Regions from separate parts of the Phytobacter diazotrophicus genome, predicted to be linked through region 1. Evidence: predicted binding sites of a transcription regulator. Region 1 holds the regulator's gene; each other region holds the start of a gene.
What was found. Region 1 encodes CRP, which controls carbon source genes, mostly activating them, when cyclic AMP is high. Its sites were predicted from a motif close to ATGTGANNNNNNTCACAT; they were not measured.

Region 1 (2,279 bases):
AGGCCTCCAGCCGACACAACTTCTGCCTCCCTCTGAAGCCCCGGTAAACGCAGCGCCACCGGGGAATGTGTCGGATACGCGACGCTTATCCGACCTGTGTTCTCAGGCCTCAATCACCTCATATGAATGCGTGATTTTCACCGCTTTCTCCAGCATTAATGCCACGGAGCAATACTTCTCGGCAGAGAGATCCACCGCGCGCGATACCGCCGCCTCTTTTAGCTCTTTGCCGGTCACGATAAAGTGCAAATTGATATGCGTAAACAGACGCGGAGCCTCTTCACGACGCTCTGATGTCAGCTTCACTTCGCAATCTTTCACATCGTGGCGGCCTTTTTGCAGAATAGAGACAACATCGATAGCGCTGCATCCCCCTGCGGCCATCAGCACCATTTCCATCGGGCTTGGGGCTTTGTCGCCTGAGTTACCATCCATCAGGATCTGGTGCCCGGACGCAGACTCGCCAAGGAACGTTAAACCTTCTACCCATTTCACACGAGCTTGCATTTTTAATTCACTCCGGAGTTACAATTTTCTTTACAGATTACGCGCACATAAGAAAACTCGCAACGGAAGGCGACCTGCGTCAAGCTGAAGCGAGACACCAGGAGACAGGCGTTAAAAGCTATGCTAAAACAATCACGATGCTACAGTGATACATTGACGTTATGCATGTATGCAGAGGACATCACATATTACAGGCCGCAGGCATGTCTGACGGTCCACTTCCCAGGTATGGGGAAGATAGATTGCAACCCCGGACGCGATATGTGAATCCAGCGTCTGGAGCCAGCTTATAACAGAGGATAACCGCGCATGGTGCTTGGCAAACCGCAAACAGACCCGACTCTCGAATGGTTCTTGTCTCATTGCCACATTCATAAGTACCCGTCGAAGAGCACGCTGATTCACCAGGGTGAAAAAGCGGAAACGTTGTATTACATCGTCAAAGGCTCAGTGGCTGTGCTAATCAAGGATGAAGAAGGTAAAGAGATGATCCTCTCTTACCTTAACCAGGGAGATTTTATCGGTGAACTGGGTCTGTTCGAAGAGGGTCAGGAGCGCAGTGCATGGGTACGCGCTAAAACCGCTTGTGAAGTGGCCGAAATCTCCTACAAAAAATTCCGCCAGTTAATTCAGGTGAACCCGGATATTCTGATGCGTTTGTCTTCCCAGATGGCGCGTCGCCTGCAGGTCACCTCGGAAAAAGTCGGTAACCTCGCCTTCCTTGATGTAACGGGCCGTATCGCACAGACGCTGCTGAATCTGGCGAAACAACCGGATGCAATGACCCACCCGGACGGTATGCAAATTAAAATTACCCGCCAGGAAATTGGTCAGATCGTTGGCTGTTCCCGCGAAACCGTCGGCCGTATCCTGAAAATGCTGGAAGATCAAAACCTGATCTCCGCACACGGTAAAACCATTGTCGTGTACGGTACACGTTAATTCTCAAGCGGCGCATCGCCCTTAACGATGCGCCGTTTTTGTCTCTCTTCCCCATGTGGCGCAGGCTGATTTATCACCCCGAAATCAACTATGCACTGCGACAAACGCTGGTGTTATGCCTCCCTGTGACCGTGGGTCTGATCGCGGGTCGTCTCGATCTTGGTCTGCTGTTTTCTCTCGTTCCCGCCTGCTGCAATATTGCCGGTCTGGATACTCTGCATAAACGTTTCTTCAAACGCGTCATTATCGGCGGCACGCTCTTTGCGGGCAGTAGCCTCACGGTACAGCTATTACTGACGCAAAATATTCCGCTACCGCTGATTCTGAGCGGATTAACGCTCTTGCTCGGCGTCACAGCAGAAATCAGCGCATTACACGGGCGGCTTCTACCCGCCTCGCTCATTGCCGCCATCTTTACTCTCAGCCTCGCCGGTAACATGCCCATCTGGGAGCCGTTGCTGATTTATGGGCTGGGTACCCTGTGGTACGGCGCATTTAACGCCTTCTGGTTCTGGTTGTGGCGAGAGCAACCGCTGCGTGAATCCTTGAGCCTGCTGTATCGCCAACTGGCAGACTATTGCGAAGCGAAATACAGTTTACTGACGCAGCACGTCGATCCAGAAAAAGCTCTTCCGCCACTCCTGGCACGCCAGCAAAAGGCGGTGGATATGATTAGCCAGTGTTACCAACAACTGCATATGCTGGCGGCAAATAACAACAACGACTACAAGCGGTTACGCCGCGTCTTCCAGGTGGCGCTGGACTTACAGGAACATATTGCCGTCAGTCTCCACCAACCGCAGGAAGTGCAGGAGCTGGTCGAACGCAGC
Region 2 (2,279 bases), 330 kb from region 1:
CCCTTCGGCGGAAAGTGTTTGTTGCGCCATTCTGGCCGCAAAAAGCGCCTCTGCTTGTTCATCGCTGACGCGCTGGTAGCTCACTTCTACCGGGCCATGATCGGAAATACGACAGCCAACCTCATGGAAGAAATCGATACGCGCGGCAATCGCAGCAATGAATGATGAAAAATGCGTAATATTGACTGAACTTATTTCAGCGAGTTGAGTGATAAATTGGCTAAACCGGATGGGATCCGCTTCGAATAATTCATCGGGACGAAATGTCGGTAGTACGCGCGTAGCAAACCCTTTCTCATTTTTAAGAAGTTGGTGATATTTCAAATCATCCAGGGGCTTATCCGTCGTGCAAATAATTTCAACATTTGACCGAGAAATAAGTGCGCGGGGTGAAAAAACACTGTTTTTTAATTTATTGTTACATTCATTCATCACCTCACGCCAGTTGTTACTGTTTAGCGGGGTGTGAATATCAAAATAGGTGGCGAGTTCAAGATGTGTCCAGTGATATAACGGGTTACCAAAGCTGGATTCAACCGTTTTAGCCCAGGCTTCAAACTTCTCCTCAGCAGAAGCATGGCCTGTAATATATTTTTCCTGAATACCATTGGCGCGCATGGCTCGCCATTTGTAGTGATCGCCTTCAAGCCAGAGTTGGGTGATATCGCGAAAAGGTTTGTTTTCGAAAATGTCCCGGGCTTCAAGATGACAATGATAATCCAGTATTGGCTGCTTCTTCGCATAGCGCGTATAGAGCGTTTTTCCTGCTTTGCTGTTAATCATAAAATCGTCGTTAATCAACGTCATGATCGACTTGCTCCTGAAATTTTAACTTAAGGAATTTTTATAAAATCAATAATTGTGCTGTATTTACGGTATACCTAAAAACCGTTCAGTCTACTACCATACCAGATAAGTTTTTAATTATGTGAAGAGTGTCAAATTTTGAAATGGTGTTTTAATCGTGTTTGCATCTCGATTATTAACGGATGCTTAACATATTTTTCAATCTATTTAACCTTCGTTATTGATTCAGAAAATCTATTGATTATTAAACCCCATCGTTTTAATGTACTGTTCATAAGCTACTAGTATGGTAGGTATTGTTTACTCATTCGGGTTGAGGTTGTTCTATGCAGATGACAATGCGGTGGTTTGGGTCAACAGAGGACAAAGTTTCTCTGGAATATATTCGCCAGGTTCCGGGCGTAGAAGGGGTCGTCGGTGCGTTGTACGACATCCCGGTGGGTGAAATATGGCCCGAAGATAAGATTGAAGCGTTGGTCGGCCAGGCCACCGCCGCCGGCCTGAAAATGGAAGTCATCGAGAGCGTTAATATTCATGATGACATCAAAATTGGTCTACCGAGCCGCGACCGTTACATTGAAAATTACCAGCAAACCATTCGCAATCTGGCGCGGTTTGGTGTGAAGGTCATTTGCTACAACTTCATGCCTGTTTTTGACTGGATGAAGACGGACATGAACTACGTTCTGCCAGATGGCTCCCTGACCATGGCCTTTGAGAAAAAGGATATTGATAAAAGCCTGGAAGAGGTGGTGAGTGAGGTGCTCAGTAATTCAAACGGCTTTGCACTGCCTGGGTGGGAACCTGAACGTCTGGCGCAGGTACAGAAATTATTTGCCAGTTATAAAGGTGTCGACGACGAAAAATTACGGGAAAATTTAGTTTATTTTCTTAAGGCAGTCATTCCGGTTTGTGAAGACGTTGGTGTCAAAATGGCAATTCATCCTGACGATCCGCCGTACTCTATTTTCGGCCTGCCGCGCGTTGTCAAAAATCGTCAGGATCTGGATTGGCTCTGCAACGCCGTCGATTCAGAAGCCAATGGTATCACCCTGTGTACGGGCTCAATTGCAGAAGACCCTGAAAATAATGTCTACGAGATTCTGGCTGAATTTACCCGTCGCAAGCGTATTCATTTTGCCCATGTGCGTAATATTAAACTTATTAAGGATAAAGACTTTTATGAGTGCGCACATCCGTCACAGTACGGCTCTCTGGATATGTACAAAGTGATGCAAGCGCTGCACGACAATGGTTTCGAGGGTTATATTCGCCCGGATCATGGCCGTTTTATCTGGGGGGAAACCGGTCGTCCGGGCTACGGCTTATACGATCGCGCGCTGGGTGTTACTTACCTGGTGGGCCTGTGGGAAGCGTTGCAAAAACAATCGGCGTAATGATCTGAAACTGGTGATATTGCATCGCCAGATCCCTGCGGTTCTGAAATCAGGCGCGCCTGATAAGGCGTTTTA
Region 3 (2,279 bases), 1.8 Mb from region 1:
AAAGTACAATGTCGGTTTCCTGGCCCTGTTGCAGGCGAACCCCGGCGTCGACCCGTATGTTCCTCGCGCAGGTAATGTACTGACTATCCCATTACAGACACTCTTACCCGACGTGCCGCGAGAAGGTATCGTCATCAATCTGGCCGAGCTACGTCTCTATTATTATCCGCCGGGTAAAAACGAAGTGACCGTCTACCCTATCGGAATAGGGCAACTGGGTGGAGATACCCTAACGCCTACCATGGTGACAACCGTTTCTGATAAACGGGCTAATCCTACCTGGACACCAACGGCCAATATTCGCGCTCGTTATAAAGCCCAGGGAATAGATTTACCGGCGGTCGTTCCGGCCGGGCCGGAAAACCCGATGGGCCACCATGCCATTCGCCTTGCCGCGTACGGTGGTGTCTATCTAATTCATGGGACCAACGCTGATTTTGGCATTGGCATGCGCGTCAGCTCCGGATGTATTCGTCTGCGTGATAACGACATCGCCACATTGTTTAGCGTTATCAAACCCGGTACGCGCGTGAATATTATCAACACGCCGATAAAAGCGTCGGTTGAACCTGACGGCACGCGCCTGGTGGAAATGCATCAACCACTGTCAAAATCTATCGACGACGACCCGAAGACATTGCCGATTGTGCTCAATGCCACTATGCAGACTTTCAAAGATTCGCCACAAAGCGCAAGCGATGTATTTGAACGCGCAATGGAAGTGCGCTCTGGCATGCCGGTGGATGTCACTCTCCATGACAGTCTGCTACAACAATCCCTTTAATTTCCGTATAACAAAAAAAGGCCTCGCACTTGCGAGGCCTTTTTTATGAGGGTTAATTCTGTGGCTTAACTTATTTGTACAGCACTGCGGTGCCGTGCAGAGTATCGGAACCGGTCACAGAGGTAATACGGTAAGATTTTGCGCCCATCTCATCGGCTTTTTGAGCCAGTTGATCTTCAACAGAAGAGAGGTTGGCACCCGCGGAAGCACCAATAACAGCGACTTCCTGTTGGCCTGCCGGTGCGTTTTGAACTTCAACGGCAGCGAAGCTTGCAAAAGAGAGTGAGCTCAGTACGGCAGCGGCGATCAGAGTTTTAACGTTTTTCATGATTTTGTTCCTGTAGCAGATGAAAGTAGCGTCGTAAGTATTTACTTAACGATCGATAGACAAATCATAAGTGTGATCTATATCACTCGTCAATGCATTTTAATAACGAACGTTAATTAAATTAACAAATTCATATTTATCATATAGATAGAATTTATTAATTTGTGCTATTTTGCTACTGGTGTCTGACAGCATTTATTTTTATAATGATTGTTCAACAAACCAACAAAGGTTGAACGGCACTATGACCAGTGAAGTCACTTGTATGAAAAAAAGCCGTGGCCGACCGAAAGTGTTCGACAGGGAAGTGGCGCTTGATAAGGCCATGGCATTATTCTGGCAGCATGGCTACGAAGCCACGTCATTATCAGATCTCGTAGAGGCAACGGGCGCGAAAGCACCGACGCTGTATGCGGAATTTACAAATAAAGAAGGCCTGTTCCGCGCAGTGCTGGATCGCTACATCTCGCTTTTTGCAGCAAAACATGAAGCCCAGTTGTTATGCGACGATAAACCGCTGGGGCAGGCGTTAAAAGATTACTTCACGGCGGTGGCACACTGCTTTACCAGCACTGAAACCCCGGCGGGCTGTTTTCTGATCAACACTTCCGCGACGCTGGCCGCCTCTTCGCAGGCAATTGCGCAGACTATTAAGTCACGCCATGCGCAGCAGGAACAACTGTTGCTTAAATTTTTGCTACAACGTCAGCAACGGGGGGAAATCCCCGCCCACGCGGACGTTCAGGAACTGGCGCAGTTTTTAAGCTGTGTGTTGCAGGGCATGTCTATCAGCGCCCGTGAAGGAGCAAGTTGTGAGAAATTGCTGCAAATTTCCGCGACGACTCTGCGTTTATGGCCCCAGTTGATCACGTCCTGATTTGCCTTCCTTAGCAATAATTATCGTTTTCACCTATTATATTAATAGGTGAAAACAGCATGCCGTTTTTGCCGCTTTGCTAATATTAAACAGGAATTATTTCGCTGCTAACCATTAGTTGTAAAAGAACCATAAACGTCAGGATGACGACATAAGCGAATTTATTGTTCTAACCCTACGCTATCTTATTGTATATACGGAATTTATGTACTTTGGCTGACTATTCACATTCAGAAGGAAAATGGAAATGATTTTGCTATTACCATTACTTAAAGTGCTAATAGTAATAA

Region 2: the regulator CRP is predicted to act here: its motif matches at 927-944, upstream of uxuA (mannonate dehydratase).
Region 3: the regulator CRP is predicted to act here: its motif matches at 1,183-1,200, upstream of bhsA (multiple stress resistance protein BhsA).

What each region holds. Positions count from the first base shown of each region.
Region 1 is NZ_CM125428.1:456,972-459,250, reverse strand. It holds gene ACS0RQ_RS02105 (phosphoribulokinase) at 1-2, shown strand, start outside; gene ACS0RQ_RS02100 (OsmC family protein) at 103-507, opposite strand; gene crp (cAMP-activated global transcriptional regulator CRP) at 817-1,449, shown strand; gene ACS0RQ_RS02090 (YccS/YhfK family putative transporter) at 1,503-2,279, shown strand, end outside.
Region 2 is NZ_CM125428.1:790,702-792,980, forward strand. It holds gene uxaC (glucuronate isomerase) at 1-807, opposite strand, end outside; gene uxuA (mannonate dehydratase) at 1,134-2,204, shown strand.
Region 3 is NZ_CM125428.1:2,208,292-2,210,570, reverse strand. It holds gene ldtC (L,D-transpeptidase LdtC) at 1-784, shown strand, start outside; gene bhsA (multiple stress resistance protein BhsA) at 855-1,112, opposite strand; gene ACS0RQ_RS10825 (TetR/AcrR family transcriptional regulator) at 1,357-1,989, shown strand.